Acuticoccus sediminis: one gene and its partner. The protein of the gene in region 1 interacts with the protein of each later gene in a pairwise test. Links are inferred from orthologs where the notes say so. Each region holds a gene or a part of one and is shown on either strand. Other genes may lie near its edges. The genes, in order: DLJ53_RS22865 and DLJ53_RS23395.

What was found.
Region 2: the proteins of DLJ53_RS22865 (region 1) and DLJ53_RS23395 interact in binary tests that used the Escherichia coli proteins (3 or more experiments, as listed by UniProt). The link is inferred for Acuticoccus sediminis from one-to-one orthologs.

What each region holds. Positions count from the first base shown.
Region 1 is NZ_QHHQ01000005.1:258,307-272,183, reverse strand. The notes cover bases 4,881-7,770. They hold DLJ53_RS22865 (ABC-F family ATP-binding cassette domain-containing protein), read right to left. Parts: upstream 7,330-7,770; coding sequence 5,431-7,329; downstream 4,881-5,430. Other genes in these bases: DLJ53_RS22860 (family 8 glycosyl hydrolase), read right to left, coding at 7,429-7,770; DLJ53_RS22870 (polysaccharide deacetylase family protein), read left to right, coding at 4,881-5,364. In the rest of the region: scpA (methylmalonyl-CoA mutase), read right to left, coding at 1-1,316; DLJ53_RS22880 (methylmalonyl-CoA mutase family protein), read right to left, coding at 1,320-2,771; DLJ53_RS22875 (dipeptidase), read left to right, coding at 2,834-4,216; more of DLJ53_RS22870, read left to right, coding at 4,486-4,880; more of DLJ53_RS22860, read right to left, coding at 7,771-8,523; DLJ53_RS22855 (DUF1801 domain-containing protein), read left to right, coding at 8,669-9,169; DLJ53_RS22850 (DinB family protein), read right to left, coding at 9,201-9,704; ndk (nucleoside-diphosphate kinase), read left to right, coding at 9,828-10,250; DLJ53_RS22840 (hypothetical protein), read right to left, coding at 10,339-10,533; DLJ53_RS22835 (glutathione S-transferase family protein), read left to right, coding at 10,634-11,257; DLJ53_RS22830 (HpcH/HpaI aldolase/citrate lyase family protein), read right to left, coding at 11,373-12,227; DLJ53_RS22825 (aminotransferase class IV), read right to left, coding at 12,397-13,335; DLJ53_RS22820 (ABC transporter substrate-binding protein), read left to right, coding at 13,792-13,877. UniProt on the Escherichia coli protein: Genetic data indicate it may be involved in ribosome assembly or function.
Region 2 is NZ_QHHQ01000005.1:372,309-386,831, forward strand. Bases 6,116-9,651 are described here. They hold DLJ53_RS23395 (2-oxoglutarate dehydrogenase E1 component), read left to right. Parts: upstream 6,116-6,502; coding sequence 6,503-9,451; downstream 9,452-9,651. Other genes in these bases: DLJ53_RS23390 (DUF1810 domain-containing protein), read left to right, coding at 6,116-6,410; odhB (2-oxoglutarate dehydrogenase complex dihydrolipoyllysine-residue succinyltransferase), read left to right, coding at 9,602-9,651. Also shown: DLJ53_RS23360 (glycosyltransferase), read left to right, coding at 33-1,265; lycopene beta-cyclase CrtY, read right to left, coding at 1,266-2,423; DLJ53_RS23370 (fatty acid desaturase), read left to right, coding at 2,465-3,259; DLJ53_RS23375 (sterol desaturase family protein), read left to right, coding at 3,256-3,777; sucD (succinate--CoA ligase subunit alpha), read left to right, coding at 4,106-5,008; DLJ53_RS23385 (hypothetical protein), read right to left, coding at 5,124-5,633; more of DLJ53_RS23390, read left to right, coding at 5,853-6,115; more of odhB, read left to right, coding at 9,652-11,134; DLJ53_RS23405 (MAPEG family protein), read left to right, coding at 11,388-11,786; lpdA (dihydrolipoyl dehydrogenase), read left to right, coding at 11,867-13,267; DLJ53_RS23415 (DUF1049 domain-containing protein), read right to left, coding at 13,781-14,095; DLJ53_RS23420 (integration host factor subunit beta), read right to left, coding at 14,102-14,455; signal peptide peptidase SppA, read right to left, coding at 14,448-14,523. UniProt on the Escherichia coli protein: E1 component of the 2-oxoglutarate dehydrogenase (OGDH) complex which catalyzes the decarboxylation of 2-oxoglutarate, the first step in the conversion of 2-oxoglutarate to succinyl-CoA and CO(2).

The DNA of each region.
Region 1 (13,877 bases):
GCGCGCGCGGCCGCCTCCTCGATGCGCAGCTTGGGCGTGCCGGCCTCGATCGCCTTGGCCATGCCGCCGAGGCTCTCGACCTCCGCGATGTGGGTCATGGCGCGGGCGACGAGGTCGTGCGTCAGCCGCTCCACCGCGGGCGCGCCGCCCCAGGGGTCGATGAAGCGCGTCGTGCCGCTCTCCTCGGCGATGACGAGCTGCGTGTTGCGGGCGATGCGGGCGGAGAAGTCCGTCGGCAGGGCAAGAGCCTCGTCGAGCGCGTTGGTGTGGAGCGACTGGGTGCCGCCCTGGGTCGCGGCCATCGCCTCGATCATGGTGCGGGCGACGTTGTTGTAGACGTCCTGCGCCGTCAGCGACCAGCCGGAGGTCTGGCAGTGCGTGCGCAGGGACGTGGAGCGCGGGTCCTTCGGCCCGAACTCCTTCTGCACCAGCGAGGCCCAGAGGTAGCGGGCGGCGCGCATCTTCGCGACTTCCATGAAGAAGTGCATGCCGATCGCCCAGAAGAACGAGAGGCGCGGCGCGAAGCTGTCGACGTCGAGGCCCGCCGCGACGCCGGTGCGGATGTACTCGAGGCCGTCGGCGATGGTGTAGGCGAGCTCGAGGTCCGCCGTCGCTCCGGCCTCCTGCATGTGGTAGCCGGAGATCGAGATCGAGTTGTACCGCGGCATGTGCTCGGCGGTGTAGGCGAAGATGTCCGACACGATCCGCATCGACGGGCGAGGCGGGTAGATGAACGTGTTGCGGACCATGAACTCCTTCAGAATGTCGTTCTGAATGGTTCCGGAGAGGGCCTTCTGCGGGACGCCCTGCTCCTCCGCCGCGACGATGTAGAGGGCCAGGACCGGCAGAACGGCCCCGTTCATCGTCATCGACACGGACATCTGGTCCAGCGGGATCCCGTCGAAGAGGGTCCGCATGTCGAGGATCGAGTCGATCGCGACGCCCGCCATGCCGACGTCGCCGGTGACGCGCGGGTGGTCCGAATCGTAGCCGCGGTGGGTGGCGAGGTCGAACGCCACCGAGAGGCCCTTCTGACCCGCGGCGAGGTTGCGGCGGTAGAAGGCGTTGGACTCCTCGGCGGTCGAGAAGCCGGCGTACTGGCGGATCGTCCAGGGCTTCTGGACATACATCGTCGGGTACGGCCCGCGGATGTAGGGCGCCTTGCCGGGGACGCTGTCGAGGGGGAGGCCCTCGACCGCGTCGGCGCCGGTCATCGGGGCGATGGCGATTCCTTCGGCCGTCATCCAGGGCTCGCCCGCGGCGGGCGCCCGGGCGGCGGCTTTCCTGTAGGCGAGGGTGCGGAAGTCAGGGACCATGGGTCAGCCTCCGAAGGACGCCGCGACGCGCGAGGGCGTCAGCGGGGGACAGGTGGCCGCGTCGGCAGGCGGCGCGATCGCGAGATCGGCGAGGCTCGAGCCGTCGGCGCTCGCCGCCTTGAGGCTCGCGAAGTCGCCGGCGGCGAAGGTGCCGGTGGGGAGCGGCGAGGCGGCCGGCTCCGGCGGCACCGGGGTCGCGGTCGTCGGCGGATGGATCGTGACGCCGATCATGACACGGTCCTTCGCCGCGAGCTTCTTTTCCGCGGACGCGCGGTCGGAGGCGACCATCTCGGCGACCTTGCCGCTCGCCACCGCGTCGCCCTCGCTCTCGAAGAGCTGGAAGCGCGTCCACGCGGCCTCGGCGAGGGCGTCGGTGTAGGCCTCGACCGCGCCCGACCCGGCACCCGCGTCAGACAGGCGGCCGACGTGGGACTCCTCGATGAGGAGCGACTGGATGTTGCGGGCCATGCGGCGGGCGAAAGGGCTCGCCTCGGCGTCGAAGGGGAGCACCGAGACGCTGTCCGCCCCGCCGACACCGGCGGCGAAGGTCGCGATGGTGAGGCGCAGGAGGTTCGTCTGCGGGTCGGAGTAGGCGAGCATCCGCCGCGCCGTCTCGCCGTGCAGCACGAGCGGGGCGTCGGAGCCGCACGCGTCGGCCACGAGGCGGTGCAGACGCCGCGCGGCGCGGAACTTGGCGATGGTCGCGAACTGGTTCTCGTTCGCCGACAGCGCCATCGACGTCGCGGCGAGCGCATCGGCGGCCGCGAGGCCGCCTGCGTCGGCGAGGCGCAGCATCGCGGCGAGGCTGTGCAGCGCGAAGGCGAGCTCGGTGGCGGGGGCGGCGCCGGCCTCGGCGGCGATGCGTCCGTCGGCGAGGAGGGCGGTGCCGGGCGCGCCGATCGCCTTTACGCCGGCGACGGCGTCGGCGAGCGCGGACGGGTCGGACCACGTCGGCGCGATGCCGGTGAAGGCGAAGGTGCCGACGGGGTCGATGCCGGCGTGGAGCGCGGCGGGCCGGGTGCCGCGCTTGTCCGCGAGCGCCGCGACCATGGCGGCGGCGGCGAGCGCGCCGTGGCCGGCCTCGAGGCGGAGCGGGACGATGTCTAGCATCACCCCGCCGAGCGCGGCGTCGAGCTCGCCGAGACTGCCGATGGCGAGGCCGCGGCCGAAGGCGGACGGCGCTCCGGCGAAGACGAGGGCGAGGGCGGCGACGCCGTTCTCGAGGTCGGTCCTGGCCTGCTCGGCGGCGTCGGCCGCGTCGGCGCGGGCGACGACCTGCCATGGGCCGAGCGTCGGACGGCCGAGATAGGAGGGGTCCGCGGCCGCGAAGAGCGGGCCCAGTCGGATGCCGCTCGCGGTCTCGGTATCGAGCGTGTCAAGGCTTTGGCCTTTCAACGCCTTTTCGGCCAGCGGCCGCCAGGCCCCCAGCAACGACTCTTGCGCTGTGCTACTCATATTGCTTTCCCCCCGGGTGCATTATTGTCAGACGACCCCGGAAGGCAACCTGAAGGACCCTCATGAACATCGACGCGATCCTGAAGCGCATCGACGACAACATCGACGAGAGCCTGGAGCGCCTGTTCGCCCTGCTCAGGATCCCGTCGATCTCGACCGATCCCGCCTACGACGAGCAATGCCGCGAAGCCGCCCACTGGCTCAAGGAGGACCTGGCGGCGCTCGGTTTCCTGGCGGAGGTGCGTGACACGGACGGCAAGCCCATGGTCCTCGCCAAGCCGGCGGAGCCGACCACGGGCGACAAGCCGCACATTCTTTTCTACGGCCACTACGACGTGCAGCCGGTCGACCCGCTGGAGCTGTGGGACGAGGACCCCTTCGCGCCGCGCATCGTCACCCGTGAGGACGGCTCGAAGATCATCGTCGCGCGCGGGGCCTGCGACGATAAGGGGCAGCTCATGACCTTCATCGAGGCCATGCGCGCAATCCTCGCCGTCGAGGGACGCCTGCCGGTGCCGGTGTCGGTGCTCATCGAGGGCGAGGAGGAGTCCGGCTCGCCGAGCCTTCCCGGCTTCCTGGCGAAGTCCGGCGAGGAGATCCGCTGCGACGCGGCCTTCGTGTGCGACACCGGGATGTGGGACGCCGAGACGCCGGCGATCGCGCTCAGCCTGCGCGGCCTCGTCGGCGACGAGATTACCGTGAAGTGCGCCAGCCGCGACCTGCATTCCGGCCAGTTCGGCGGTCCGGCCCGCAACCCGAACCACGTGCTGGCGAGCATCCTCGCCGCCCTCCACGACGAGACCGGCCGCGTCACCGTGCCCGGTTTCTACGAGGGCGTGACCGAGACGCCTGCCGAGACGATGGAGAACTGGGCCGGCCTCGACATGACGGCCGAGAAGTTCCTCGGACCGATCGGCCTCGAGACGCCGGCGGGCGAGGAGGGGCGGACCGTCCTCGAGCAGGTCTGGGCGCGTCCGACGCTGGAAGTGAACGGCATGTGGGGCGGCTACACCGGCACGGGCTTCAAGACCGTGATCCCCGCCGAGGCGCACGCGAAGGTCTCCTTCCGCCTCGTCGGCGACCAGGATCCCGACAAGCTCCGCGAGGCCTTCCGCGCCTTCGTGCGCGAGCGGGTGCCGGCGGACTGCACGGTCGAGTTCAAGAAGCACGGCAACGGCCCGGCCTTCCGCGTGCCGTCCGACTGGCCGATCCTGAAGATCGGCGAGGAGGCGCTGAACGCGGAGTGGGGCAAGCAGACCGCCATGGTCGGCATGGGCGGCTCCATCCCGATCGTGCACGACTTCAAGTACGGCCTCGGGATGGACACGCTGATGATCGGCTTCGCGCTCGAGGACGACAACGTCCACTCGCCGAACGAGAAGTTCAACCTGTCCTCGTTCCACAAGGGCATCCGCTCCTGGGCGCGGGTGTTGGCCGCGCTCTAGACCGTGCAGGCCCGGACCGCCGCGGACTGCGGCGGCCCGACGGTCGTTTCCGGGAGGACCGGCGCTCCCGGCCGGGGACGAAAGAGCGCGCGTTGCCGGCGCGCTCTACCGGCGCGGCGGCGTGTGTGCGACACTCCGCGGGACGGACTTGGTGCGGCCGGCGCGGACGGACGCGGCGGCGCCTCTGGGATGGGTGGACCTCCCGCGGCAACGCGACATTAACCAGTCCTCGTAACATTTGAGAAAGCATAGTTTCTAAAGGCCAACGCATGAGATCGCCGCTTCCTGCTGCGTTCCTCGCCCTCGTCGCGGTACTTCTCGCCGGGTGCCAATCGTCGAAGACGACCGGTTTCGCCTACAACAACCCGACAACCCTCACCATCGCCGCACCGACGGCCCCGGCTCCGGTCTATTCCGCGCCGCCGGTCTACTCGGCTCCGCCGTCGACCGCCGGCGCGCCGCAGTGCGGCCCGGTCCCGCAGCAGCCCGGCATGCTCGCCGGCCGCACGCTGCCGGTGAGCCGCGTCAGCGACATCAAGCTGGCGCGCGGCGAAGTGGTGCTGACCTTCGACGACGGGCCGCGCCCCGGCACGACGCCGCACATCCTCGACACCCTCGACGCGGCCGGCGTGAAGGCGACGTTCATGATGGTCGGGCAGATGGCCGAGGCCCATCCCCAGCTCGTGCGCAAGGTGGCCTCGCGCGGGCACACCATCGGCTCGCACTCCTACGACCACGCCAACCTGAAGCGGATGAGCCGGGCCGACGCGCTCGCCGAAATCGGGCGCGGGGAGCGGGCGATCGCGGCGGCGCTGAGCGGCACCGGCCATGGCCTCTCGCCGTTCTTCCGCTTCCCCTACCTCGCCGACACGCCGGGGCTGCGCAGCGCCATGGCCCAGCGCGGCACGGTGGTGATCGACGTCGACATCGACTCCAAGGACTACCTGCGCACCGACGGTACGACGGTGATGAACCGCACCCTGGCGGAGCTTCGCCAGCGCGGGCGCGGCATCATCCTGTTCCACGACATCCACCCGCGCACCGCGTCGATGCTGCCGGGATTCCTGAATGCGCTGCAGAGCGAAGGCTTCAGGGTCGTGCGGCTGGTCCCGGGCGGGGCGACCGCCTGCGGTGGCCGCACCTCGTAGGCCGCACGCGGGCTCGGCACGGGCCCGCTGCACCGCAAGGCCGTCGCGCGGTCAGCCGGCGAGTGGTCAGCCGGCGAGGGCGGTGCCGGCCTCCGCCGCCTCGTAGGCCTCGGACGCCTCGAGCCACGCCTCCTCGGCGGCCTCGCGGGCGCGGACCCACTGGGCGCGATCCTTGGAGATCTGCGCCGCCTTGGCGGGGTCCCTGGTGTAGAGCGCCGGGTCCTCGAGCCTGGCGTCGAGCCGGGCGATCTCCGCCTCCGCCCTGGCGATCTCCTTCTCCGCCGCCTGCACCTGCTTGCGCAGCGGGGCGAGCTGGGCCCGCGCCTCGGCGGCTTCGCGGCGGCGGTCGGCGGCGCTGACCTTGTCGGCCGGCTTCTCGTCGCCCGCCTTGCCCTTGCGGGCGTTGCCGAGGATCAGCGCGCGGTAGGCCTCCATGTCGTCGTCGAACGGGCTCACCGTCCCGTCCGCCACGAGCCACAGGCGGTCGACGCACGCCTCCACGAGGTAGCGGTCGTGGCTGATGAGGATCACGGCGCCCTCGTAGCCGTTGATCGCCTCGACCAGGGCGGCTCGCGAGTCGATGTCGAGGTGGTTGGTCGGCTCGTCGAGGATGAGGAGGTTGGCACCCCCCATCGTCGCGAGGCCGAGGAGGAGCTTGGCCCGTTCGCCGCCCGAGAGGTCCTTGGCGGGCGTGTCCATCCGCTCGCCGGGGAGGCCCATCTGGGCGACGCGCGCCCGCACGTCCTTCTCGTCCTCCTCGAACTTCAGCCGGGCCTGGACGTGGGCGACCGGCGTCTCCTTCGGCCGCAGCTCGTCGAGCTGGTGCTGGGCGAAGTAGGCGATCTGCATCCGGTCGGCGCGGGTGACGGAGCCTTCCATCGGGTCGAGGCGACCGGCGAGCAACTTGGCGAGCGTCGACTTGCCGTTGCCGTTGGCGCCAAGCAGCGCGATCCTGTCGTCGTCGTCGACGCGGATGTTCACCCGCCGCAGCACCGACTTGCCGTCGTAGCCGAGGACGACGCGGTCGGCCGCGATGATCGGCGGCGACAGGGCGCGCTTCGGGTTGGGGATCCTGATGGGTGGCATCGTCTCGTCGAGCACCGGCTCGATCGCGCCCATCTTCTCCAGCTTCTTGATGCGGCTCTGCGCCTGCTTGGCCTTGGAGGCCTTGTAGCGGAAGCGGTCGACGAAGGACTGCAGGTGCGCCCGCTCCACCGCCTGCTTCTCGGCCCGGCGGGCCTGCAGCTCGGCCTTCTCCCGGCGCTGGCGCTCGAACTCGGAGTAGTTGCCGCGGTAGGCGACGAGCTTGCCGTTGTCGACGTGGACGATCTGCCGGGCCACGCTGTCCAGCATGTCGCGGTCGTGGCTGATCACGATGACGGTGTGCGGGTAGCGCTGGAGATAGGTCTCCAGCCACACGGTGCCTTCGAGGTCGAGGTAGTTGGTCGGCTCGTCGAGGAGCAGGAGGTCCGGCTCCAGGAAGAGGATCGCCGCGAGGGCCACGCGCATCCGCCACCCGCCCGAGAAGGACGAGCAGGAGCGCCGCTGCGCCGCGTCGTCGAAGCCGAGGCCGGCGAGGATCGACGCCGCGCGCGACTCGGCCGAATAGGCGTCGATGTCGGCGAGGCGGTTGTGGATCTCGCCGATGCGGTGCGGGTCGGTGGCCGACTCGGACTCGGCGAGGAGGGCGGTGCGCTCGGTATCGGCGGCGAGCACGGTCTCGATCAGCGAGGCCTCGGTGCCCGGCGCCTCCTGCGCCACGCGGCCGATGCGCTGGCCCTCGGCGAGGGAGATGTCGCCGGATTCGGGCGAGAGGTCGCCGCAGATGAGGTTGAAGAGCGTGGTCTTGCCGCAGCCGTTACGCCCGACGAGACCGACCTTGGCGCCGGCCGGCACGATCGCGTCCGCCCCCTCAAGGAGAGTGCGTCCGTCGATGCGGTAGGTGAGGTTGCGGATCGTCAGCATGGCGCGCCTTATCGCGCCTGTGCCGGCCCCAACGCAAGGTCGCGAAGGCCACACCAGACCCGCACTTTGACGTGGGTCTCGCCGGCGCCCGCGACGGGCTCAGAAGCGGATGCACTCGGGGTGTTTGACGTAGAGCTGGTGGATCACCATGAGGTGCAGCGCCGAGCCGAAATAGGTCTCGGGGGTGACGTTGAGGAGGTCGGCCGGAATGGGGTTGCCGTCCGCCACGCAGTCCACCGCCGCGGCGATGAGCCGGTAGCCGCTCCCGGTGAGGTCGCCGACCCTCTCGCCGCGCTTCGGATCGTAGATCCCCGGCATGCCGCCGTTCATCTTGAGGCGGTTGTCGATGATGTCGACGTAGTCCCGGTTCGACGCCCACGGGACGGCGAGCATGTTCACCGGACCGCGCACCGCGTCGTACGACGCCTTGACCGGGAAATTGCGTGCCGGGACCGGGTGCTCCGGATCGGCGACGGAGGTCCAGTCGCTCGGCGTCCATGCCTCGATGACGTACCGGTAGAAGCCCCACCCGTCGGCGATCGCCTCCTTCCAGGGATAGCCGGGGGCGAGGTCGGCGACGATCTGCATGATGTCGAAGTGGTAGTAGGAGAGGTTGATGACCGGCCCGTCCGGCTGCGACGGCGGCATGAAGCCGACCTTGCCGGGCAGCATCACGACGTGCCCCTTGTGCCTCACGAGGACGGACCGGCCCAGCGAATCCGCGGTCCTGGCGGCGTCGCCGAGGTAGTCCCCCCGGTTCCAGCGCCTGGCGGCGACGCTCAGGGTGGCGGCGATGATGAGGTCGGCGTCGGTCGCGTTGTTGCGGTCGACGACACCCTGGCCGGGCACGTAGCGCCAGGCGTGCAGTCCGTCGGCGTTGCGCAGCGTGCGCCTCGTCCAGCCCCAGATCGTGTCGAAGAGCTCCGGCGCGTTCGCCGCGAGGGCGATCGCCATTCCGTAGGCCTGGCTCTCCGAGTGGCTGATGCCACCGTTCTCCGGATCGAAGATCCGCCCCTCCGGCGCCATGTAGGACTGGAAGAATCCGGCCGCCTGGTGCTGGTACCAGGCGTAGAATTCCGGGCTCATCTCGCTGGCGATCGGGCCCTGGTAGAGGTCCTGGGCACGGACCGGCGCCGTCTCCGCGCCCGAGAGGGCGACGAGCAGCACCATGGTCCACAGGGTCGAGCGCGACATCCGTCCCATCCTTCGCTGGCGGTTCCCTCTTTATAGGCACGGCGGGCGGCGGCGTCCGGAGGGAAAAGGCCTGCGGCCGCCGCTGGGTCGGGGCGCCTTCATGCCCTACCTGTCCGCGAACGCGGGTCGGAGACGGGGGAGCGGCATGGCGCAGGGGAAGAAGCCGGCGGGCCGGGCGACGGCCGCCGCCGGGCCGCGACGCACCGCGAAGGCCCGCCCGCCGCTGCAGGCGGGGCCGGACGGGGTGGTGCTCCTCGCAGGCGGCAACCCGCAGATCGCGATGGCGGACGGGGATGCGCCGGTGCAGCGGTACATCGCGGCCATGCCCGGCTGGAAGAGCGACCTCGGCCGCCGCCTCGACGCGCTGATCGTGCGGGCCGTTCCGGACGTCCGCAAGGCGGTGAAATGGAACTCGCCGCTCTACGGGGCCGAGGGAAACGGCTGGTTCCTCTCGTTCCGGGTCTTCACCGCCTACGTGAAGGTGACCTTCTTCCGGGGCGTCTCGCTCGACCCGCTGCCGCCCGGCGGGACGGACCGCAGCAAGGATTCCCGCTGGATCGACATCCGCGAGACCGACGTCCTCGACGAGGAGCGGTTCGCGGCCTGGGTCAGGCAGGCCGCCGCGCTGCCCGGCTGGGTCCCGTGAGGTCCGCGGCCCGGCCGAGGGGCCGGGTGGCTCAGACGCCTTCGCCCGCCTCGCGCTGGTAGTAGAGGAGGTCGAACGGCGGTGCCTGGCCTGTGAGGCGGGTAAGCATCGCGTGGACCTGGCCGCGATGGTGGGTCTGGTGGTTGAAGAGGTGGAGGAGGCCCGGCGCCAGCGGCTGGGTGATCTTCTCCGGCGTCGTCGCGCGCACGTAGGAGATGGTGGCCGCGAGCTCCGCGTCGGACAGGCCCTCGACCCAGGCGACGATCTCCTCGTCGAGTGCCTCGCGCACGGCCTTCAGCCCGGCGAAGTCGTCGCACGCGGTCGCGTCGAGGGCGGCCTGCGGGTAGGGCCGGCCGGTGAAGCGGTACATCCAGATCCGGTCGGTGACGACGAGATGGTTGAGCGTGCCGTGGATCGAGACGAACGCGGCGCCGCAGTCGGCGCGGTAGTCGGTGTCGGAGAGGTCCGCGGCGGCGGCGTAGGCCGTTCGGTTGGCCCAGCGGTTGTAGCGGGCCAGCATCGGGAATGCGTTCACGCCATCACCTCCTGTTGCGGTTGTAGGCTGGGCCTGTTTATAGCGAGCGCAACACAGCGGCGCGACGATCGCCCGCGACGTCACGGAACACACGCCGCGCGGCGGCAACCCTCGAGGATGAGAATGGCCATCGAACGTACCTTTTCCATGATTAAGCCCGACGCGACCAAGCGCAATCTGACGGGCGCGATCACCGCCAAGCTCGAGGAGGCGGGTCTGCGCGTCGTCGCCGCCAAGCGCGTGTGGATGTCCAAGCAGCAGGCCGAGAAGTTCTACGAGGTCCACAAGGCGCGCCCGTTCTACGAGGAGCTCACCACGTTCATGTCCTCCGGCCCGACGGTCGTGCAGGTGCTGGAAGGTGAGAACGCCATCGCCAAGAACCGCGAAGTGATGGGCGCGACCAACCCGGCCGACGCCGCGCCGGGCACCATCCGCAAGGAGTTCGCCACCTCCATCGGCGAGAACTCGGTGCACGGCTCCGACGCCGCGGAGACGGCGGCCGAGGAGATCGCCTTCTGGTTCGGTGGCAACGAGATCGTCGGCTGACACCGGCCCCCTGACTGCCGAGGCCGCCCATCCAGCGTATCGCTTCGAACCTGCGGTTCGTGGCGGGGGCGGCTGACGCGGCGGCCTTCTACTGCGGCATCGCCCCCGGCCGGCGCGTCGGGGGCACGATGGCGCGCCGATCCAGTGCGCCCGGCCGAGGGATCGCTACGGCCTTATCTGGCAGATCGTGCCGACCCGCTTCCTCGAAATTCTGGACGATCCGGATCGCGAGGGAGCCGGCCGCGCCATGGGGGGCGATGCCCGGCAGGGTGATGTTGGACATCACCGGGCTCGAATCCGCCTACAAACAGTGAAATAAAGCGTCGGCGAAATTATAAGAACGACCGATCGGGTGCGCCTTCGCACTCGCGGGGAGGATAACGATGAGCGAGACGATGACGCTGGTGGGCCGCAACCTGTCGCCCTATGCGCGGCGGGTGGCGATCTGGTGCGCCCTGCAGGGCCGCGAGCTGGAACGGCTGGACGTCGCGGCGACGGATCCGTCGCAGGCCGACATCATGAAGTCCTACCACCCCGGCATCCGGGTGCCTGTCCTGGTGCTGGCCGACGGCACGCGCCTCATCGAGTCGATGCCGATCTGCGACTGGCTCGACGATTCCATGCCGGATATGCGCCTCGTTCCGGCGACGGGGCTCGCCCGCCGCGACTGCCTGCAGCGCATCGCCCTGGCGCACTCCACCGTCGAGAAGGTCGTCTCGCTGGTCTACGAGAAGAACCGCCGGCCGGAGGAGTTCCACTGGAAGGACTGGCAGACGCGCGTCATCGGCCAGATCGAGGGCGGCCTCGCCGCGCTGGAGGAGATCACGCCGGAAGCCGGGTTCTTCGGTGGCGACAAGCCGGACGGATCCGACGTCGCGGCGGTCTGCACCTACCAGCAGGCGGAGGTGACGAACCCGTTCCTGGTGGAGGGGCGCTACCCGAAGCTCACCGCGCTCGCGGCCCGCGCGATGAAGCTGCCGGCATTCGCCGACACCTACCCGGGCTGACGCGCGGTCCCGGACGGAAGCGAGGGCCGCGCGCGACGCGGCCCGGTCCAGCGACCGGCGCGCCGGGGCGCCGGTGAAGGGAGGCCGGGCATGGCCCGGCCCGAACGCCTCGCCCTCAGGCCCCGACGCGCGCCAGCAGCTGCTGCGCGTTGATGAGGTGGGGCCGGTCCACCATCCTTCCGTCCAGCGAGACGACGCCAGCGCCGGGGTTCTCCTCGAACGCGGCGACGATGCGCCTGGCCGCGGCGACCGCCTCGGCCGACGGAGTGAACGCCTCGTTGATGACCGCGACCTGCGCCGGATGGATCGCGAGCTTGCCCAGGAAGCCGTCCGCCGCCGCCTCCCGCGACTCGCGGGCGAGACCCTCCGAGTTGCGGAAATCCGTATAGACCGCGTCGATGGGAAGGACGCCGGCGGCCTTCGCCCCGGCGAGGCACATCGTGCGCGCGAAGGCGAACGGGTCGGTGACGCGCCCGTTTTCGTCGCGCGTGCGCGACACGCCGAGCGCGGCGGAGAGGTCCTCGAGGCCCCAGGTCATCGCCGCGAGGCGGGGGCCGGCGGCATCGTAGGTGCCGAGGCCGAACATCGCCCGCGCCGTCTCGGTGGCGATGGCGAGGACCCTGGTGGCGCCGTCAGCGACGTCCTGCTCCGCCTCGTGGACGGAGAGCCTGGCGGAGAGATGCGCGACGTCCGCCCCGGTCTCGCTCTTCGGCAGGACGATCATCGCCGGGCGGGCGGCCATCACCGCGGCGAGGTCGTCGTCGACGAGGCCGGTGTCGAGCGCGTTGACGCGGATGGCGACGGTGCCCGGCGCGTCCGCCGCCGCCTCGCGCACCAGGGCGCGCGCGGCGGGCTTGCGGTCCGCCGAGACCGAGTCCTCAAGGTCCAGGATGACGACGTCGGCGCCCGAATCGTAGGCCTTGGCGAGCTTCTTCTCCGAATCGCCCGGGACGAACAGGAACGAGCGCATCAGGAGAGCGCCGGCCGGCGGGTTCGGCGGTGGGTCATCGTGGTCCTTCCTCCCTCTCGTCGCATGCGCCGTGGCCCGGTCGCGGCGGGACGTTGGCGCGCCGGCCGCGCAAGGTCAAACCGCGGGGCGGGGAGGGCGGGCCGTCGCGGCGGACGACCCTGAGGGCCGGTCAGGCCGTGCGGTCGACCGGGACGGACCAGGCCGGATCGGTGTGCTTGTCCCAGTAGAGCGCCTTCAGCCGGGCCGCCTGCGGGCCGGGCGTGCCGTCGCCCACCGGCCGCCCGTCCACCGCGGTGACGGGCATGACGCCGCCGGCGGTGGTCGTCACGATCACCTCCTCGGCGCCGAAGAGGTCGTCCTCGGTCATCGGCCGCACGGACGAGCCGACGTTCATCTCGGCGAGGAGGTCGAGGACCGCGCCGCGCGTGATGCCTTCCAGGACGTTGGTGTCGGGCGTCGACCACACGCCGTCACGGTAGGCGAAGACGTTGTAGCCCGGCCCCTCGGTGAGGTTGCCGTCGATGTCCATCAGGAGGACCGAGTCGGCGCCGTCGTCGAGCGCATGGAGGAGCGCCATCTCGAGGTCGAGCCAGTGGTAGTTCTTGGTGCGCTGGTCCACCGAGCGGCGCGAGATGCGGGCGACGTCACGCGCGATCTTGAGCGCGAGGCCCTTGGCCTGCTGCGCCTCGTTGGCGAGCCACACGTAGGGGATCGCGTAGGCGTAGAAGTTCGGGACGCACTGGCGCGGGTCGCGCGGCGCGGCGGGGTTCGGGCGGCCGCGCGTCAGGGTCATGGAGACGTAGGCGTCCTCGAGCCCGGTCAGCGCGACGAGGCGGTGGAGCGTCGCCTCCAGTTCCTCTCGCGACAGCGGCAGGGCGAGGCGCAGCCGCTCGCAGCTCGCCTCGAACCGGTCGAGGTGCCTGTCGAGGCGGAAGAAGCGGCCCTTCCACACGCCGACCACGTCGTAGGTGCAGTCCGATCGCGTGAGGCCGAAGTCGAGGACGGAGATCTTGGCGTCCTGGACCGGCACGAACGCGCCGTCGATGAAGGCGCCGCCCTGGGCCATCTTCGGGTCGGGAAGGGTCGTTTCGGCTTCGGCAAGTGCCATGGCGCGCCTCTCGGGAGCGGGGTGTGCGACGGGGCGGTATCGGACGATCAAACGCCGCCCGATGCAATAGTGGGCGGAAAATGAGGGTCATTCCGGTACTTCGCCGGCCCGCTCCGGGACGCGGCGCGGCCGAACGCCTGGGTTGTGGCGGCGATGGAGCACACCGGTCCCAAGTGGCACCCGCCGCAGCAGGGCTGTCCCGCACGGTGCCGGTGTTCACATGGCATGCAAGTGGGCTAACGTGGCCCGCAACATGCACCGGCGGGTCGTCCGCGAGGCCACGCTGTCCTCGCCTCGGCCCATGGTGCGGGGACGATCGTGGAGCCCGGGCCGGCCGCGCGGCACGCCCGGCCGGACACCCCGATCGAAGCGGATGCGCGAACCGGCTCGACGGCCGGAAACAGACCCGGGCGCGGCTCACCGACCCGCCCGAACGATGCGAGGAGAGAACCAACGATGATGAAGCTCAAGACCGCAATTGCTGCTGGCGTCCTCGCCGCGCTCGGGGCCACCGGAGCGTCGGCGCAGGACAAGATCTGCAT
Region 2 (14,523 bases), 110 kb from region 1 along the record:
AGGCGCGCATCCGCGGCCGCGCGGGTGGCGCCGTGAGGGTCGTCTTCGCCAGCCACGGCTCGCTCGGCGACCTTGTGCCGTTCCTGGAGATCGGCAAGGCGCTCGCGGCCCGCGGCCACACCGCGACGGTGGCGACCCATCCGGCGCATCGCGCCAGCGTCGCCGCCGCCGGGCTCGGCTTCGCGCCGATGCGCCCGGACCGGCCGGACGATCCCGCCTTCCACGCCCGCTTCATGCACCCGCGCCGCGGCCCCGCCTTCGCCTACACCAGGTATCTCGGCCCGGCGGTCGCGGCGAGCGACGCCGACCTTTCCGCCGCGGTGGCGGGCGCCGACGTCCTCGTCAGCGTGACGCTCGCACTCGCCGCGCCGATCGTCGCCGCGCGCACGGGGGTGCCGTGGCTCTCCGCGGCGTTCCAGCCGGCGATGCTCTACAGCGCGCTCGACCCGCCCCGCCTCGCGATGCTCCCCCTCGTGCGCGGCTGGCCGCAGTACAACGCGCGCGTGCTCGCCTACGCCGAGAAGGGCGTCGAGGCCTGGGCCGCGCCGCTTCGCGCCTACCGCGCCGCCGCCGGCCTCGGCGACTACCCCGCCCACCCCGCCTTCCGTGGCCAGCATTCGCCCGATGGCGTGCTGGCGCTCTACTCCCCCCTCTTCGGCCCGGTGCCGGCGGACGCGCCGCGCGGCACCGTCCAGACCGGACAGGTGCTGCAGACCGGCAGCCCGCCGCTCGATCCGCGGATCGCCGACTTCCTGGCGGACGGCGAGCCGCCCGTGGTCTTCACCCTCGGCTCCGCCTCCGCCCACGTCGCCCGCCGCTTCTTCGAGGACAGCGCCCGCGCCGCGCGCCGCCTCGGCGTGCGTGCCCTCCTCCTCGCCGGGGGCGCGGGCGCAGGTCGCGATCTGCCGTCCGATCCGGCGCTCATGGTCGCGGGAAGCGCGCCCTACCAGGCCGTCTTCCCGCATGCGGCAGCGGTGGTGCACCAGGGCGGAATCGGCACGATCGCGCTCGCGATGGCGGCCGGCGTGCCGATGGTCGCCGTTCCCTTCTCCCACGACCAGCCCGACAATGCGGCCCGCGCGGCCCGGGCGGGCGTGGCGCGGGTCGTGCCTCGCTGGCGCTACCGTCTCTCCGCTGCGCCGATCCTCCGACAGGTCCTGGACGACGGCGGGATGCGGGCGACCAGCGCCCGTCTCGCCCCGCTGATCGCAGCCGAGAACGGCGCGGAGCGGGCGGCGGACGCGATTATCGCCGCCGCGCGCTGATCAGCCGGCGGAGCGCTCCGGCAGGGCGCGGAGCGCGCCGGCGACCGGCACCGGCGGCTTGCCGAGGAGCACCCGCAGCCGGTCGGACCGGCGCATGCGGCCGGCGTAGAAGCGCTCGATGAGGGGCTGCGGCAGGCGGTGAAAGCGCTCGAGGACGAGGTGCCGGTCCTCCGGCCGGCCGGCGAGGAAGAGCATCCGGTTCAGGAGCCGCTCGTACGCCGTCCGTGCGACATGCCGGCGCACCAGGTCGCCGACCCGCTCCGAGACGCGCGCGGTGGTGACCGGTCCCGGCATCGCCCCCAGCATCAGCGCCGTCTCCACGGCGACGGGGAGCGAATAGCTCGTCACCGGATGGAAGAGGCCCGCCCGCAGTCCGATCGGGACCGCCCCGCCATCCGGCGCCGCGTCCACCCACAGGGCGCGCGCGTCGCCCCCCAGGACGAGCGGCAGCGAACCGGCCTCCTCGCGGATCACCTCCGTGACACGCCAACCCCGCCCTGCGGCGTAGCCGGCGATGCGCGCCGCGACCGTCGCGCGGTCGAGCGCCGGTTGGTCGGTATAATAGGTGTCCTCGACGAGGAGCGTGTCGGCGGTGAACGGGAGCAGGTAGACGAAGCGGTAACCGTCCAGCTGCTCCACCGTCGCGTCCATGATCGTCGGGCGCGTCAGGCCGTGCGGCGCCGCGAGCCGGACCTCCTGACCGAGGAAGACCTGGTGGCGCAGTGCAAGTCCCGCGAGCCGCGTCGGCCCGCGCGCGTCGATCACCGCCTCGCCCTCGACGCGCGTGCCGTCGCCGAGCGTCGCCCCGCCGGCATCGAGCCCCGTCACGGAGGTGCCCAGCCGGACCCGCTCGCCGAGGCGCTGCCGGGCGGCGCGGTCGAGGCTCTGCGCGGTGATCGAGCGGTAGGGCGTCGACAGCGTGCGCGAGAGACCGCGGAAGCGCACGTCGTAGCCCGGCCAGCTATGGGCGACGAGCGGATCGACGAGGCGGGTCCCGGGCGCGTCGAGGTCCGTCGCGTAGAAGCTCCAGGTGTGGGCACCGCCGAGACGCTCGCCCGCCTCCAGCAGCGTCACGGAGACGTCCGGCCGGTCGGCGAAGGCGAGCGCGGTCAGTACACCCGAGAGGCCGCCGCCCGCGATGATCAGTCGTTGCGCCATGCCCTCGCCTCGCCGCGTCCATCCGTGTATGTCATACCGCCATGAACGGGAACGTCCTGTCGCCCGCACGCGCCCGGCAGCGCGACACGATCGTCGGCCTGACGCTGGCGCTTGCCATCATCGGCGCCTGGCTCGCGGTCCATGTGTCCGCGATCTTCATCGTCGACTGGCAGGTGACGCCGGGATGGCTCGCCCTCCCCTTCGTCGCGGTGCAGACGTGGCTCTCGGTCGGGCTGTTCATCGTCGCCCACGACTGCATGCACGGCTCGCTCGCACCGGGCCGGCCCGCGGTCAACCGTGCCTTCGGCCGCGTCGCGCTGTTCCTCTACGCGGCGTTCTCGTACGACCGGCTCCTGCCGAAGCACCACATGCACCACCGCCGCCCCGGATCGCCGCAGGACCCGGACTTCCACGCCGACGCGCCGGACGCGTTCGCCCCGTGGTTCCTGCGCTTCTTCCTCGAATACTACGGCTGGCGCGAACTCGGCGCGATGGCGGCGGCGATGGCGCTCTACATCCTCGCCACGGGGGTCTCGGTGCCGGCGCTCCTCCTGTTCTACGCCGTGCCCGCGGTGCTGTCGGCGGTGCAGCTCTTCTATTTCGGCACCTTCCGGCCCCACCGGATCGACGCGGCGCCCTTCGCCGACAGGCACAACACGCGCACGGACGGTTTCCCGCCGCTGCTGTCGCTCCTGACCTGCTTCCACTTCGGCTACCACCACGAGCATCACCTCGCGCCGACGACGCCCTGGTGGCGCCTTCCCGCCGCGCACCGTGCGATGACCGCCGGCGCCGTCCCGCCGGCCGGCCCCGCCGCCGCGAGGGGGCGGGCATGATCCTCAACACCCTCATCGTGATCGCCACCGTCGTCGCGATGGAGGGGGTCGCCTACGCCACCCACCGCTTCGTCATGCACGGCCCGCTCGGCTGGGGCTGGCACCGCTCGCACCACGAGGAGGCCGACGGTGTCCTCGAGAAGAACGACCTCTACGCCGTCGTCTTCACCGTCCTGTCGGGTGCGCTGATCACCTTCGGGATCGCCGGGGTGTGGCCGCTGCGGCAGATCGGCGTCGGCCTGATGGTGTACGGCATCCTCTACTTCATCGTGCACGACGGGCTGGTACATCAGCGCTGGCCGTTCCGCTGGGTGCCGCGGCGGGGCTACCTGAAGCGCCTGGTGCAGGCCCACAAGATGCACCACGCGGTTGACGGACGGGACGGTTGTGTGTCCTTCGGCTTTCTCTACGCGCCGCCGGTCACGGACCTGAAGCGGCGGCTCGCCCGGACGGGCGCGCTTCGCAGCAGGGGGGCCGCGCCGGGCGGCACCCGCAACGGGACCTCGCCAGTGACCTAAGTCCGCCCTATTGTTGAGACAATCGGTCCCGCCCGGCCCGGACGGCACGGCCTGTCCGAGGCGGCGGGGGCGAACATCGGCGGGTCCGCCGGCCGGCCGCGGGCTCCGCGGCGGCGCCAGCCCGGGCCCGCCGCCCACCCCAATCGCATCACCCATCACGCAATCTAGAGGGGCTCGCGGGGATATATACGCACCTTTGGGATGCGAAGCGTGCTTTTCGCAGCCTTCCGACGCCGATTGGCGCGGCAAACGGTTGCGGTCCGCCCCCCTCTGGTCTAGCCAACACTCGCGTTTCACGCCCTGCCGGAAGCCGGAGACAACTGACCTTATGTCCATCCTCGTCGACAAGAATACCAAAGTCATCGTGCAGGGCCTGACCGGCAAGACCGGCTCGTTCCACACCGAGCAGGCACTCGCCTACCACGGCACGCAGATGGTGGCCGGCGTTCATCCCAAGAAGGGTGGCGAGACCTGGACGAGCGAAAGCGGCAAGTCCCTGCCGATCTATACCACCGTGGGCGACGCCCGCGAGGCCACCGGCGCCGACGCGTCGGTGATCTACGTGCCGCCCGCGGGCGCCGGCGCCGCCATCCTCGAGGCGATCGAGGCGGAGGTGCCGCTCATCATCTGCATCACGGAAGGCATTCCGGTGATGGACATGGTGAAGGTGAAGGCCGCGCTCGACCGTTCGTCCTCGCGCCTCATCGGGCCGAACTGCCCGGGCGTCCTGACCCCGAACGAGTGCAAGATCGGCATCATGCCGGGCTCGATCTTCCGCGACGGCTCCGTCGGCATCGTGTCCCGCTCGGGCACCCTCACCTACGAGGCGGTGTTCCAGACCTCGGCCGAGGGCCTGGGCCAGACGACCGCCGTCGGCATCGGCGGTGACCCGGTGAAGGGCACCGAGTTCATCGACATGCTGGAGATGTTCCTCGCCGACGACGAGACCGAGTCCATCATCATGATCGGCGAGATCGGCGGTTCCGCCGAGGAAGAAGCCGCCCAGTTCATCGCCGACGAAGCGAAGAAGGGCCGCAAGAAGCCGATGGCGGGCTTCATCGCCGGCCGCACGGCGCCTCCGGGCCGCACCATGGGCCACGCCGGCGCGGTCATCTCCGGCGGCAAGGGCGGCGCGGAAGACAAGATCGCCGCGATGGAAGCGGCCGGCATCCGGGTCTCCCCGTCCCCGGCCCAGCTCGGCAAGACCCTCGTCAAGGTCCTCAAGGGCTGACGACGCCGCCGGCCCGGGCCTTCGTTCCCGGCCGGCGAACCAGCGACGCTCCGGTCCGGGAGGCATCGGCCTCCCGCCCGGAGCGGTCACCGGACGGCGCGCCCGCCTGACGGCCTCAGGGGCCGACCACCTGCGGCGCGATCTTGCTCAGCGCCTCCTCGGCGTTGGCCTTCGCGCGGGCCCCGTCGCCCGCGACCGAGCGGATGGTGAGCGTGTCGCCATCGCGCATCAGGTACGCGGTGCTGCCCTGCAGCCCCATTTTGGCGATCGGATAGGTCGTCTGCCAGCCGACCGCGTCACCGACCTCGACCGCCTGCATCCTGCACTCGGGCTCCCGCGACTGGCATATCGCCTCCAGCTCCTCGATCGGGGTATCGCCGTTGCGGTACCGCCCCTCCGTGCCGTCGGTGTTTGTGCCGATGATGACGTCGACCGCCGTCATCGCGTCGCAGCCGTTGCACACCAGCATCAGCCGCTCCGGCGCGGCGCGGAAGACGAAGGCGCCGCCGTCGTAGCCGGCGGTGTCGACGGAGAGACTGCTGAGGTCGCGCGTGGCGAAGCCGTCGGCCGCGGCCGGCACGGACAGGAGGACGAGCGCGGCCGCGCCCCAAAGGCGAAATGACATGGAAACCTCCGGAATGTTTTCCGGTCGGACCCAACCCCAACTCCGTGTCGAAACAACGACAACCGGCCCATCGGTCCACCGCCTGCGCCCGAACGGCACGCTCTGACCCCCGTCACGCACCGTCCGCGCGCGATGTCCCGCAGGGAAAGCGCGTGCGCCGGAGTGCATCCGTGTGTAAAATGGATGGAAACAAAAATATAAGCGACGTGGGGAGTCTCGGTGACCGATACCTTTAATCTGGATCGATTCTTAACGGCACAGGAGCGGGATTACGCGGCGGCGCTCTCGGAGCTCGGAACGGGCTTCAAGGCCTCGCACTGGATCTGGTATATTTTCCCGCAGCACGTCGACCTCGGCCGCTCGGCGACCGCGCGCCTCTACGGCATCGCGTCGCTGCAGGAGGCCGCCGCCTACTTCCACCATCCGGTCCTGGGCGCCCGGCTGATCGAGGCGACGGAGGCCGCGCTCGCCTCCGGCGTCACCGACCCCACCGCGCTCTTCGGCAGTCCCGACGACCTCAAGGTCCGCTCGTGCCTGACGCTGTTTCTGGAGGTCGAGCCGGGCGAGGAGACACTCGCTCGTGCGCTAACGACGTTCTACGGCGGCCGGCGGGACGAAAAGACGCTGGACCTCCTCTACCCGGACCGGGTCGCCGAGGGCGACGGGGACGATGACGGGCCGTCTGCCCAGTTGACCGAAAAAGCACGGCATTCTGACCAGAAAGCCGGCAATCCGAGCCATGAGGCGAACGGTTCGGAGGCAACGCTGAAATCGTGACTTGACTGTGGCTGCCCGGCGGCGCCTAGACGGTTCAGATTTTGCCCCAAAGACCCTATGCTATAGGGGCATCAAACTCACGGACCCCTGCCATGGCTCGCCAAGACGCGAACGCCGCGTTTCTCAATTCCTCATTCCTATACGGCGGCAACGCCGAGTACCTTGAGCAGCTGTACGCTCGGTACCAGGTCGACCCGACCTCGGTCGATGCGGGCTGGCAGGCCTTCTTCGCCGAGATGCAGGACGACCGGCACGCCGTCGAAGTCCAGGCGAAGGGTCCGAAGTGGGCCCGCCAGGACTGGCCTGTGCCGATGAACGGCGAGCTGGTCTCCGCGCTCGACGGCAACTGGGGTGAGATCGAGACCCGCGTCACCGAGAAGGTGGCCCAGAAGGCGCAGCAGCAGGGCCAGGTCGTCGGCGAGTCGGACATCCGCCGCGCCGCCCGCGACTCGGTCCGCGCGATCATGATGATCCGCGCCTACCGCATGCGCGGCCACTACCACGCCAACCTCGACCCGCTGGGCATCACCGGCATGCGCGACGAGGAGCTGCGCCCGCAGGCCTACGGCTTCACCGAGGCGGACATGGACCGCCCGATCTTCCTCGACAACGTGCTCGGCCTCGAGTTCGCGACCGTGCGCCAGATGATCGACATCCTGGAGCGCACCTACTGTCAGACGATGGGCGTGGAATTCATGCACATCTCCGACGGTTACGAGAAGGGCTGGCTCCAGGAGCGCATCGAGGGGCCGGACAAGGGCATCGCCTTCACGCTCGAGGGCCGCAAGGCGATCCTCAACAAGCTCGTCGAGGCGGAAGGCTTCGAGAAGTTCCTCGGCATCAAGTACACCGGCACCAAGCGCTTCGGTCTCGACGGCGGCGAAGCCGTCATCCCGGCGCTGGAGCAGATCATCAAGCGCGGCGGCAACCTCGGCGTCCGCGACATCGCCGTCGGCATGGCCCACCGCGGCCGCCTCAACGTGCTCGCCCAGGTCCTCGGCAAGCCGCTCCGCGCCATCTTCCACGAGTTCAAGGGCGGCTCGTTCAAGCCCGACGAGGTCGAGGGTTCGGGCGACGTGAAGTACCACCTCGGTGCCTCGTCCGACCGTGAGTTCGACGGCAACTCCGTCCACCTGTCGCTGACCGCCAACCCCTCCCACCTCGAGATCGTGGACCCCGTCGTGCTCGGCAAAGTGCGCGCCAAGCAGGACCAGCTCAACGACACCGAGCGCATGAAGGTCCTCGGCCTGCTGCTGCACGGCGACGCGGCCTTCGCCGGCCAGGGCGTCGTCGCGGAGTGCTTCGGCCTGTCGGGCCTGAAGGGCCACCGCACCGGCGGCTCGATCCACGTCATCATCAACAACCAGATCGGCTTCACGACGAACCCGCACTTCTCGCGCTCGTCGCCCTACCCGTCCGACGTCGCCAAGATGATCGAGGCGCCGATCTTCCACGTGAACGGCGACGACCCCGAGGCGGTGGTCTACGCGGCGAAGGTGGCGACCGAGTTCCGGCAGAAGTTCCACAAGCCGGTCGTCATCGACATGTTCTGCTACCGCCGGTTCGGCCACAACGAGAGCGACGAGCCCTCGTTCACCCAGCCGGTCATGTACAAGAAGATCCGCCAGCACCCGTCCACGCTGGAGATCTACGGCAAGCGCCTGGTCGACGAGGGCGTCGTCTCGAACGACGAGGTCGAGCAGATGAAGGCCGACTGGCGCAAGCACCTCGACGAGGAGTTCGAGGCCGGCCAGTCGTTCCTGCCGAACAAGGCCGACTGGCTCGACGGCCGCTGGAAGGCCATCAAGCCGGGCGATGACGCGGACGACCCGCGCCGCGGCCACACCGGCGTCGACATGGACGAGCTGAAGTCCATCGGCGAGGCGCTCTCGACCGTACCGGAGGGCTTCCACATCCACCGCACCGTCGGCCGGTTCATGGAGAACCGCCGCAAGATGATCGAGACCGGCCAGGGCGTCGACTGGGCGACCGCCGAGGCGCTCGCCTTCGGCACGCTGCTGAAGGACGGCTACCCGGTCCGCCTCTCCGGCCAGGACTGCGAGCGCGGCACGTTCTCGCAGCGCCACTCGGTGCTCTACGATCAGGAGAACGAGGAGCGCTACATCCCGCTCAACAACCTGGGCGGCGAGCAGAAGCGCTACGAGGTCATCAACTCGATGCTCTCCGAGGAGGCCGTCCTCGGCTTCGAGTACGGCTACTCCCTCGCCGAGCCGAACGCGCTGGTCGCCTGGGAAGCCCAGTTCGGCGACTTCGCCAACGGCGCGCAGGTGGTGTTCGACCAGTTCATCTCGTCGGGCGAGCGCAAGTGGCTGCGCATGACGGGCCTCGTCTGCCTGCTGCCGCATGGCTACGAGGGCCAGGGTCCGGAGCACTCCTCCGCCCGCCTGGAGCGCTTCCTCCAGCTCTGCGCGGAGGACAACATGCAGGTCGCCAACTGCTCGACGCCGGCGAACTACTTCCACATCCTGCGCCGCCAGCTGAAGCGCGACCTGCGCAAGCCGCTGATCCTGATGACGCCGAAGTCGCTGCTGCGCCACAAGCGCTGCGTGTCGACGCTCGACGAGCTGGGTCCGGATTCCACCTTCCACCGCGTCCTTCTGGACGATGCGCAGCTCGGCCGCACCGGCGACTTCAAGCTCGCCGCCGACGACAAGATCCGCCGCGTCGTGCTGTGCACCGGCAAGGTCTACTACGACCTTCTCGAGGCGCGCGAGGAGCGGGGCGTCGACGACGTCTACCTGCTGCGGGTGGAGCAGCTCTATCCGTTCCCGGCCAAGTCGGTGATCAGCGAGCTGAAGCGCTTCCCGAACGCGGAGCTGGTGTGGTGCCAGGAGGAGCCGGCCAACATGGGCTCCTGGTCCTTCGTGCAGCCGTACCTCGACTGGTGCCTCGGCCAGACCAAGATGACCAACGATCGGCCGCGCTACGCCGGGCGTCCGGCGGCCGCGTCGCCGGCGACAGGTCTCGCCAAGCGTCACCAGCAGCAGCTCGAGGCCTTCCTCGAGCAGGTCTACGGGTAACCACCGGGTATTCCAGCCCGGGACCGATCACTTGGCGTTGCGCTTGCTTCGCGATCCCGATCGGTCCACATAGCCACGGGCTCGGTGCGGATTTTGCGGCCCCGCACCGGCCTCACGAACCGCCGCCGCGACAATTGCGACAAGAGCGCCATGACCGATATTCGCGTCCCGACCCTGGGTGAATCCGTCACCGAAGCCACGATAGCCAAGTGGTTCAAGGCGGAGGGCGACACTGTCGCTGCGGACGAGCCGCTGCTGGAACTGGAAACCGACAAGGTGTCGGTCGAGGTTCCCGCCCCGGCCGCCGGTACCCTGTCCGAAATCACCGCCAAGGACGGCGAGACGGTCGAGGTCGGCGCCCTCCTCGGTCAGATCAGCGAGTCCGGTGCCGCGGCGAAGCCGAAGGCCGAAGCCGCCCCGGCCGAGAAGCCGGCCCCGTCCGGCAACGGTGCCGCCCCCTCCGCCGCGACGACCGAAGTCCGCGTCCCCACCCTCGGTGAGAGCGTCACCGAGGCGACGGTCGCCCGCATCATCAAGAACGCCGGCGAAAGCATCGGCGCCGACGAGCCGATCGTCGAGCTCGAGACCGACAAGGTCAGCGTCGAGGTCCCGGCCCCGGTCGGCGGCACGATCGCGAGCCTCGCCGTCAAGGAAGGCGACACCGTCGAGGTCGGCGGCCTGATCGCCACGATCGGCGGCTCCGGCGCTGCGGCCGCGCCCGCCGCCGCTCCCGCCCCGGCCAAGGCCGCCGAGGCCCCGAAAGCGAGCGCGCCCGCCGCCTCCGGCGACATGCCGCCCGCCCCGTCCGCCAAGAAGGCGATGGCCGAATCCGGCCTCTCCGCCGACCAGGTCGAGGGCACCGGCAAGCGCGGCCAGATCCTGAAGGGCGACGTCCTGAAGGCGCTCGAGAGCGGCGTGACCGCCCCGTCCGCGTCCGCCGCCCCGGCGCAGCAGAGCCGCGCGCCCAGCACCGGCGACGACGCCGAGCGCGAGGAACGCGTCCCCATGACGCGCCTGCGCCGCACCATCGCCAAGCGCCTCAAGGACGCCCAGAACACCGCCGCGATGCTGACGACGTTCAACGACGTCGACATGTCCGCCGTGATGGAGCTGCGCAAGCAGTACAAGGATGTCTTCGAGAAGAAGCACAAGGTGAAGCTCGGCTTCATGGCGTTCTTCGCGAAGGCCTGCGTCCACGCACTGAAGGAAGTTCCCGCGGTCAACGCCGAGATCGACGGCAACGACCTCGTCTACAAGAACTACTACCACATGGGCGTCGCCGTTGGCACCGATAAGGGCCTCGTCGTCCCGGTGGTGAAGAACTGCGACCAGCTCGGCTTCGCCGACATCGAGAAGACCATCGCCGACTTCGGCAAGCGCGCCCGCGACGGCCAGCTCAAGCTGGACGAGATGCAGGGCGGCACCTTCACGATCACCAACGGCGGCATCTACGGCTCGCTGATGTCGACTCCGATCCTCAACGCGCCGCAGTCCGGCATCCTCGGCATGCACCGCATCGAGCAGCGTCCCGTCGCCGTCGGCAACGAGATCAAGCTGCGGCCGATGATGTACCTCGCCCTCTCCTACGACCACCGCATCGTCGACGGCAAAGAGGCCGTCACCTTCCTGGTGCGCGTCAAGGAGGCCATCGAGGACCCGCAGCGCCTGCTGCTCGACCTCTAGGGGTCGCCGCGGCGCAGCAAGCGCCCATCATGCCGGCTGCCGTCCCGTCCGGGTTTCGGCAGCCGGCAGCCTGTGCCAGGATCCGGCCGGCCATCCGCAACGAATGGGCGCCTATCCCGATGACTGCCACCGACACGGCGCTCGCCGACACGGCTTCTGGCGTGGGGAGCCGGTACGCCGGGGAAACCCTCACTGACTTCGCGCACGTCCCGCCCCTGTCGGCGCGCGTGAGACGGGCGAAGGCCGCGTAGCGATGGCCACCGAACTCGTCTGCGTCGGGCTGGCCGGCATTCTCGTCGTCTTCTACATCCTGGCGCCGGCCGTCGCCCGCGCCCTCTCCTCGCCCGCGTGGGCCGCCGGCAACCGCGACGGGACCGCGCCGCAGACCGGGCTGCGCAGCCAACGCGCCGAGCGCGCCGCGCGGAACATCCTGGAGACCTTCCCGGTGTTCGCCGCCGTCACCCTGGCCGTCGTCCTCGGCGGCGCGACGTCGACGCTGTCGGCCATCGGCGCCGTCCTCTACGTGGTCGCGCGGGTCGCCTACTGGCCCGCCTATGTCTACGGCCTCGGCCCGCTGCGCTCGATGATCTACGGCCTGTCGATGCTCGGGATCGTGCTGGAGCTCATAGCCCTGCTCCTCGGGGCGCTCTGACCTGCAATTACAGTCGAGAGACTTGACCCGCCGCCCGGAAGCGCACAGGTGGAGCGCGGCAATTTTCGAAGGAGCGGACGATGGCAGCCTATGACGTAACGGTGATCGGCTCGGGTCCGGGCGGATACGTGGCAGCCATTCGCTGCGCCCAGCTCGGGCTGAAGACGGCAGTGGTCGAGAAGTGGCCGACCTTCGGCGGGACCTGCCTCAACGTGGGCTGCATCCCCTCCAAGGCCCTGCTTCACGCCTCCGAGCTCTACGAGGAAGCCGGCCACGGCTTCGCCGACATGGGCATCGCCGTGGAGCCCAAGCTCGACGTCGCCAAGATGCTGGCCTTCAAGGACGAGGGCGTCGCCGGCAACGTCAAGGGCGTCGACTTCCTGTTCAAGAAGAACAAGATCGACACCTTCCGTGGCACCGGCTCGATCGCCGGTCAGGGCAAGGTGAAGGTCACCGCCGAGGACGGCTCGGTCCAGGAGATCGAGACCCGGAACACCATCATCGCGTCCGGCTCGGACGTCGCCCGCCTCCCGGGCGTCGAGATCGACGAGAAGCGCGTCGTCTCCTCCACCGGCGCGCTGACGCTCGACCAGGTGCCGGGCAAGATGGTCGTCATCGGCGGCGGCGTGATCGGGCTGGAGCTCGGCTCGGTGTGGCGCCGCCTCGGCGCAGAGGTCACCGTGGTGGAGTTCCTCGACAAGATCCTCCCGCCGGAGGACAACGAGGTCTCCAAGCAGTTCCAGCGGATCCTCGGCAAGCAGGGCTTCAAGTTCAAGCTGTCCAGCAAGGTGACCGGCGTCGACACCTCCGGCAAGACGCTGAAGGTCTCGGTCGAGCCGGCCAAGGGCGGCGACACGGAGACGATCGAGGCGGACGTCGTCCTCGTCGCCATCGGCCGCGTGCCGTACACCAAGGGCCTCGGCCTCGAGGAGGCCGGCATCGCGATGGACGAGCGCGGCCGCATCAAGACCGACGACCACTACCGCACCAACGTGCCGGGCGTGTGGGCGATCGGCGACGTGATCACCGGTCCGATGCTGGCCCACAAGGCCGAGGACGAGGGCGTCGCCTGCGCCGAGCTGATCGCCGGCCAGAAGCCGCACGTGAACTACGAGGCGATCCCCTCCGTCGTCTACACCTACCCCGAGGTTGCCTCCGTCGGCCGCACCGAGGAGCAGCTGAAGAAGGACGGCGTCGCCTACAACGTCGGCAAGTTCCCCTTCACCGCCAACGGGCGCGCCAAGGTGAACCGCACGACGGACGGCTTCGTGAAGATCCTCGCCGACAAGACGACGGACCGGGTGCTCGGCGTCCACATCGTCGGCCCGGATGCCGGCACGATGATCGGCGAAGTCACGCTCGGCATGGAGTTCGGCGCCGCGGCCGAGGACATCGCGCGCACCTGCCACGCGCACCCGACGCTTTCCGAGGCGATCAAGGAAGCCGCCCTCGCCGTCGCCAACCGCGCGATCCACATGTGATCGCCCGGGGCCCCGCCGCTCGCGGCCGGGGCCGACGAGGGCCTCCACGGAGGCGCCGCACGCAATGCACGGCCCGGCGGTCCCGCGACCCCGGGCCGTTTTCTGTCGAGCCGTTTTCTGTCGGGTCAGTTCCGCAGGCCGCGCCCACGGTCGGGCGGGAGAGCAGTCGGACAGGCCGTGAAGCTCCTCCGGCAGCCGCCGGGGGCCGCGCGGCGCGGGTCTCTGCCCATGCCTGCATCACGCTCGATTGCGCCCCGCCTTGATGGCGAGGCGTGTCTGGGCGGCCAGAAGCCGCGTCAGGCCCCTTCGACGGGTGGTGCGCCAGTGGCCAGTACACCATGCGCGAAGAGCCCTCACGCCTCTCCGAGGCCTCCACAGGGTCGTCCCGAGCCGTCAGGACCGGCTGAACTCAACTCCCCCGGTGGCCCGGAGGATTGCCTCTCACGCTTGCCATGTCGCCCTGCCGGGCGGATCGCCCGGGCCGGGTGCGATGTGCGGAGCGTCATGAGGGGGTCAGGTCAGCAGTCGGTCCGACTTGCGATGGGTGAGAAGCGGGCGTTCCGGCAGCGGGGACGCGGACGGCGCCCCCCGTGCCGGACCAGTCCGGGACAACACACGACGTCTCCCCGAGAGGCGTGTCGCCACGCCGCCCAGCAAAACACCAAGCGCGAGTGCGGCGAGGAGCGCGGCATAGACCGGCACCTCGACCGAACGTCCCGGGTCCCGCAGCGGATCGAGATACAGCACCACCGTGTGCCGGTTCGCCACCGCCACCCCCACCAGCACGGCGGAGATGATCAGCGTGGCGACGCCCGCCGCACGGCGCACCGATCGCTATTCCGCCGCGCGGCTGTATCGACCGTCGGGGTCCTCACCCAAACTAGGGCGACTCCCGGATCGGACCTGCGCCGCCGCGTTGATGCGGTCGCGCATTTCCTTTCCTGTCCGGAAGAATGGTGCAGCCTTCTGCTCCACCTTCACCGGTTCGCCCGTACGCGGATTGCGCCCCGTACGTGCCTCTCTGATCCGAACGGAGAAGGCTCCAAAGCCCCTCAGCTCGACGCGGTTTCCGTCCCTCATAGCATTCGCGATCTCATCGACGAACGCATTCATCACGCCCTCCACGTCCCGCTGGAGCAAATGCGGGTTCTGGAGCTGGAGACGCGTGACTAGCTCGGACTTAATCATTGTTTTTCACCTTAGTGTCCGAAGAAATTGAAGCGTGCCAAAGGGACATAAGACCGTCAACCGAGCTT